DNA from 2 places in the Paenibacillus sp. AR247 genome. Region 2 is predicted to be linked to the other one. Evidence: predicted binding sites of a transcription regulator. Region 2 holds the regulator's gene; the other holds the start of a gene.

Region 1 (3,419 bases), on a different contig from region 2:
GCCCACGCAGCTTGGACAAATTGACGGCGACGCCGCCGCCGATTTTGGACAGCTGCATGCAGGTGCCGAGCACGTAGTTGATCGAATTGAGCGAATCGTCCATTTCCAGCAGGAAGCAGGAGACCAGCTCGCCGCGACGGCTTTTGCCGGCATTGAGGAAGGTCGGGGTCGCTGGCTGCAGCCGCTGCTCGATCATCGCTTCGGCGATTCGGAGCGCTTTACCGATATTCCCTTCGCCCAAGTACAGCGCCACGATGGCGACGCGGTCCGGGTACTGCTCCAGATACTGCTTCTTGTCGTTGGTTCTCATCGCATAGTCCTTGTAGAACTTCGAGATCGCCATGTAGGACTGGAATTGGAAGTCGCTGCTCGCCGTCAGGTTGAACACGGACTCGACTTCGTCGTAGGTGTAATGCTCAAACACGTTCTCATAGTAGTCGTTGCTGATCAGGTAATCCAGCTTCTCGCGCAGGGAGCCGAACTTCATCGTATCGCGCTCCACTTCCTCCATAAAGGCGGCAACCGCCTCCCGGTCTTTTTCCAATTGAAAGTAACCGTCCGATCCGCGCTGCATAATTTCGTTGTTGAGTTCAATATGCTTCAATGCTCCGCACCCTCTCTTTGAAAATCTCCGTATCCCGTATCGTTCCCGAAAGCTCGAACTTGGTGATGACTGGCACATGGTACATCTCCGATATCGTATCCGCGCTCTTGGCGAAACGAGGCCCCCAGTTCCGGTTGCCGCTGGCCGACACGCCGCGAAGCATGCGGTTGTTCTTCGACAGAAAGTTCGACACTTTCTCGGGCACCTGCCCAAAACCCGTTGTATACGTTACGAGCACGTAAGGCTCATTCACTTGCTCCTGCTCTTCGATCGGAATGGCTCTCATGTTCAGCTTGTTGATAAAGCGTCTGACATTGCCGGTCTTGGAATCATAGACGATCAGCATGATCCTTCACTCCTGAATAATGTTCTCTGCCGTGGTCACGGGCGCAAAAAAAACGTCTATTGACGTCATTGTAGATAACCACACCACATATCGTGGTCGTTATTCTTGTGATCACAGAATGGTTCAGCTTCGCTGAAAAATTAAATTGATCTTCTTAAAATAACACCGGAATGAATGGTGTGTTGTGGGAAATTATGTTATATATACTATGCCGCTGACAATCAATATGTAGATGGTTTAAAGCGGGTATTTAGAATAATACATCAATATATTGATGTGGTCAAGCCTATGAGAATCATGTTCATGGGCGCAATTGCAGCCTGCTTGACGCCTTGAAAAACAAAAAACAGGGAGCCACCCGGCGATCCGTAAGCGGATCGATTCGGGGAGATTCCCTGTTTTTCTTCGGCTCCAAAGCCGCAAATATTTACACGCCTTGGATTGGAGTGCTTTCCAGAACTTTATCGATCAGTCCGTATTCTTGCGCTTCAGCTGCGCTCATGAAGTAGTCACGGTCGGTGTCTTTCTCGATGCGCTCCAGCGGTTGTCCGGTACGTTCGGACAGGATGCGGTTCAAGGTGTCTCGCATTTTCAGAATGCGGCGGGCGCGGATTTCGATATCCGTAGCCTGGCCTTGCGCACCCCCGAGCGGCTGGTGGATCATGATCTCACTGTTCGGCAGGCCGAAGCGTTTGCCCTTGGCGCCGGCGTTCAGCAGGAACGCGCCCATGGAAGCGGCCAAGCCTACGCAGATTGTAGATACGTCCGGTTTGATGAACTGCATTGTATCGAAAATCGCCATACCGGCCGTAATGGATCCGCCGGGGCTGTTAATGTACAAATGGATGTCTTTCTCCGGATCTTCGGCTGCGAGAAACAGCAGCTGGGCGATGATAGAATTGGCGACCACGTCATTGACTTCGGTGCCCAGGAAAATGATGCGGTCTTTCAGCAAACGGGAATAGATGTCGTAAGCCCGTTCACCGCGGTTGCTTTGTTCGACGACCATAGGAATATAACTCACGTGGAAAACCTCCCTTAATTGGCTCAAAATAGGTCATTCTATACATACTGTTACCGTATTAACCACATGATAAACAATTTCAAACAAAAAGTCAAAGAAAGTCAAACTCAAGGTAAAAAAAATAGCCATCTAATTGGCTGTGGTACGTTTGGTTAAAAACATAACGTAGAACGGTTGCCGTTCTGCGTTCTCTTCTATTGAAGAAAAATGGCGCGCCCGCGAGGAATTGAACCTCGATCTCAGGCTTCGGAGGCCTACGTCATATCCATTGGACCACGGGCGCAAAATTCAATAGCAAGAGTTATTATATGATAGCTTGCCTCAAAATGCAAGGGTTAAGTTATTAATTTTTTCGAATCAGGAAAATGCTGTATAGGAGGAAAGGCTGATGTGAATTATAGTCAGTGGACTACTTGCAACCAGCGCCATTATTGAGTAGAATAGTGGTGGGACTTAAAACGTTGACCCGGGACATTTTAGGGCCAGGGGAGAGAGGGAAGCGAAGTTGCAGGAGTGGAAAGAAATGCGGGATATATTAGAGATACAAAAGCAGCTTCTGCCTGATCTCGTGGACGTTCTCAAGACCAGATATACCATTCTTCATCAGATCAAGCTGTCGGAGCTGATCGGCCGGAGAACGCTCGCTGCATCCCTGCATATGACCGAGCGGGTGCTGCGGGCCGAGACGGATCTTCTCAAGTCCCAGGGCCTGGTTGAGATCGAGAGCTCTGGGATGAGGGTCAGCGAGGCGGGAAGCAAGCTGCTCGAACAGATGGAGCCGATGGTGAAAGTGCTGTTCGGCCTCAATGATCTTGGCGAGAAGATCCGCCAGACGTACGGCTTGCGCAAAGTCGTGGTCGTGCCCGGGGATTGCGAATCGTCGCCGCTCACGAAGCGTGACTTGGGACGCGCGGGTGCCAAAGCGCTGCTTGGCGTCATGAACCAAGGGGACACCGTAGCGGTGACTGGAGGCTCAACGCTCGCCGAAGTGGCGGAGCAGTTGACGCCGCAGGCGGCCGTACCGATGAAGAACAGCTGGTTCGTGCCAGCTAGGGGCGGACTTGGCGAAAGCGTGGAGTTTCAGGCGAACACGATCGCATCCACCATGGCCAAGCGCGTCGGCGCGCAATACCGGCTGCTGCATGTGCCGGACCTCCTGAGCGATGAAGCGTATCAGTCGCTGGTGCAGGACCGCAACATCCAGGAGATCGTGCAGGCGATCAGGCACTGCCGCATCATCATGCACGGCATCGGGGACGCGATGGAGATGACCCGCCGAAGAAGGCTGGATCCCGCCGCCGTGGAGGAGATCCGGTCGGAAGGAGCCGTAGCCGAATCCTTTGGCTACTATTTCAATGAACAAGGCGTTGTCGTTCATAAAATGATGACTTTGGGGCTGCGGCTGGAGGACATTATGCGGACCGAGACCGTCATCGGCATTGCGG
Region 2 (3,419 bases):
AGTTTTCCTATGGGCGGGATTGCGAGCGTTTCCACATGGCCGGAGAACCGAAGGCAGGGTTATATTAAGCATCTGTTGACGCATGCGCTGCAGCAGATGAATGAGAACGGGCAGGTCTTTTCCATGCTGCACCCCTTTTCCTACCCGTTTTACCGGAAATACGGCTGGGAAATGTTCAGCGAGTACAAGAAATATGTCATTTCTACCGATAAATTGCCGGCAAAGGTCGCCACTGAAGGTGCGATTCGGCGGGATATCAACGACGTGGATGTTCTGGATACGGTCTATTCTGCATTTTCCAAACGTTATAATGGATTAATGGTTCGGACGCGGGAATGGTGGACCCGTTCGGTATTGGATGAGGATGGACATACCGCGGTATATTATTCGGCATCAGGTGCGCCGGAGGGATATGTTCTTTATAAGGTGGAAAACAAGGAGTTCACCATCGATGAACTCGTTTATGTCACGGATGAGGCACGTCGTGCGCTATGGACTTATATCGCCAATCACGATTCAATGGTGACGCAGGTAATCGTCAATTTCATGCCGATGGATGACAGTCTTACATATCATTTGGCCGATCCGCGGATTAACCAGGAGATTATTCCATATGGGATGGCCCGTGTCGTAAATATGAAGAAACTCGTCGAAGCTTATCCTTTTACAGCCTCCAGCGAGGGGGGATCCGAGCGTCTAACTATTCAGCTGACGGATATGTATGCACCTTGGAATGAAGGCGTTTGGAGCTGGTCGTTCTCATCGGACGGAACCGCATCGGTTTCTCCATTGGATTCATCTCAAGAACAGCAGGAAGAGATCCTTAGCTGCGACATCCAGGCACTGACCGTCATGCTGTCGGGGTTCAAACGGCCGGCTGAACTATACCAATCCGGACGAATTGCAGGCAGTGCGAAGGCAGTGAGTATCCTGGAAGCGCGGATCCCCGCCCGACAGACCTTGTTTATGGACTTCTTTTAATTATGGAATAAAATACCTTGCTGTACAATTCTATTGAGCCGGGATCCGGTCAGAATAATAGCCCTCTGCATACGTTGCAGGGGGTTATTTCGCATCGGGGCGGTATAAAAAGAAGGAGAACGTCAAAAATGAAGATACACCCTCTTGGCAAAACGTGAGAATATGTTATAATTTAGATCAAAGAAAGTCAAAGTCAACGTAAATTCAAATGTATGTTTGTTTACGGTTGAACTCACAATAGTGAATGCGCAAGGTTTAGATCAGTTATAACATATTCACCGGGTTAAGATCCAGATTCGAGCCCACGACCATTGGTTAAGTTTAGAGAAGATGGTATGGGTATGCGAACGGACTAACGAATGACCATGAAGGTCTTGACGTTTTAACGTAATGGAGGATGAACAATGCGTAATATCTCTGATATTATTGAACAATATCTGAAGGGTATTCTGCATGATAGTCCCGAAGGAATGATTGAAATTCAGCGCAACGATCTGGCTGATCAGTTCTCATGCGTTCCATCCCAGATCAACTATGTGATCAGTACACGATTCACGCTGGAAAAAGGTTATCTTGTGGAAAGCAAGCGCGGTGGCGGAGGGTATATCCGGATTCAACGGATTGAACTCCCGCAATACTCGGCGCTTCATACGCATCTCCACCAAACGATTGGGGAACGCATCGATCAGAACGTGGCCGAAGGGCTGATCTATCAGTTGGAGGAGGCACGCATCCTTAGCAAACGCGAAGCGAGCATTATGCGCGCCGCGATATCCAGAGAGTGCCTGATGATCAAGCTTCCTTACCGGGATGAGATACGTGCTCGGCTGATGAAGGCGATGCTGATTTCTTTGTTAGGCAAATAGGCTTACGGAGAAAAAGGAGGTACATCGGTATGCTTTGCCAAGAATGTGGTAAGAGACCGGCGACTCTCCATTTTACCAAGATTGTGAATGGTGAGAAGACGGAGTTTCATTTTTGCGAATCCTGTGCCCGGGAGAAAGGGGAAATGATCCCCGGAACCTCTGGCGGATTTTCTATACACAGCCTGCTGTCTGGTCTCATGGACATTGACATGGCCGGCAAAGGGGCGGCAAGCAGCGCCAAGGCTGCTCAATCGCTGAGATGCGAAGAGTGCGGGATGACGTACTCGCAGTTCAGCAAGATCGGCCGGTTCGGCTGCAGCTCCTGTTATAAGTACTTCGGCAACCGCCTGGACCCTCTGCTCAAAAGAGTTCACGGCAGTACCGTACATGTCGGCAAGCTGCCCAAGAGAGGCGGCAGCAAAATTCAAGCCAAACGGAAAATCGACGGCTTGAAGCTCGAGCTTAAGCAGCGTATTCACGAAGAGGAATTCGAAGAGGCTGCGAAGCTGCGCGACCAGATCCGTACGCTTGAGAAAGAATTGTCGGAACAGTAAAGTTCACTCGAAGGAGGAGGAATGCGTGATGCCAAATCTCCGGTTTACCGAGAAAGCGCTGAGCGATTGGATGCGCGGCCAGGCCGATGCTTCCGAAATCGTCATCAGCAGCCGGGTTCGGGTTGCGCGCAACCTGCAGCATCTTCCTTTTCCGCTATTGGCCACCCGCCAGCAGTCGGAGGAAGTGCTCAAACGTCTGACGGGTATTCCCAGTGATCACCTTCAGTCTTTTGGAACTTTTTATACCGTGGAGCTCGACCACATCGATCCGCTGGACAAAAGGGTGCTGGTAGAGAAGCATTTGATCAGCCCCAATTTGGCGAATGAATCTCAGAACGGCGCGGTGATCCTCAGTGAGGACGAATCGGTCAGCATTATGATTAACGAAGAGGACCATCTTCGCATTCAATGTCTATACCCCGGTTTTCAAATCCGCCAAGCCTGGGAGAAGGCCTCGAGCATTGACGATAAATTTGAGGCATACATCGATTACGCCTTTGACGATAAGCACGGGTACTTGACCAGCTGTCCAACCAATGTGGGCACAGGCCTGCGGGCTTCGGTCATGATGCACCTCCCGGCGCTGGTGATGACCCAGCAGATCAACCGGATTTTATCCGCTGTTTCACAAGTTGGGCTCACCGTTAGAGGAATTTACGGGGAAGGCAGCGAAGCAATAGGTAACCTGTTCCAAATTTCGAATCAGATTACCTTGGGACAGACCGAGAATGAAATCATCGACAACCTCCACAGCGTCGTGCTGCAGATAATCGAGCATGAGAAAAATGCACGCACGCGGCTTATGAACGATTCCAGACTCCGCATTACCGACCGCATCAAACGGTCCTACGGGATTTTATCCTACGCGGAAGTGATGGATTCGAAGGAGGCGGGGCAGCGTCTCTCCGACGTGCGCCTTGGGGTTGACCTCGGGATTCTCGAAGGACCGTCCATTTCGGTGATGAATGAACTGAATGTGATGACCCAGCCGGGCTTCCTGCAGAAAACCTACGGTCAC

Evidence for each region. The regulator CtsR, encoded in region 2, represses protease genes until heat stress. The targets are predictions, from matches to a motif close to ATGGTCAATAAAGGTCAAACA.
Region 1: a site for CtsR is predicted at 2,062-2,082, ahead of clpP (ATP-dependent Clp endopeptidase proteolytic subunit ClpP). Genes of this name have one in related genera too.

What each region holds. Positions count from the first base shown of each region.
Region 1 is NZ_PCZT01000020.1:39,556-42,974, forward strand. It holds partial or broken gene CPT76_RS40635 (ribonucleotide reductase N-terminal alpha domain-containing protein) at 1-604, opposite strand, end outside; gene nrdI (class Ib ribonucleoside-diphosphate reductase assembly flavoprotein NrdI) at 591-950, opposite strand; gene clpP (ATP-dependent Clp endopeptidase proteolytic subunit ClpP) at 1,378-1,974, opposite strand; tRNA gene CPT76_RS27315 (tRNA-Arg) at 2,183-2,257, opposite strand; gene CPT76_RS27320 (sugar-binding transcriptional regulator) at 2,498-3,419, shown strand, end outside.
Region 2 is NZ_PCZT01000003.1:58,772-62,190, reverse strand. It holds gene CPT76_RS03265 (GNAT family N-acetyltransferase) at 1-981, shown strand, start outside; gene CPT76_RS03260 (CtsR family transcriptional regulator) at 1,386-1,847, shown strand; gene mcsA (protein-arginine kinase activator protein McsA) at 1,877-2,401, shown strand; gene mcsB (protein-arginine kinase McsB) at 2,430-3,419, shown strand, end outside.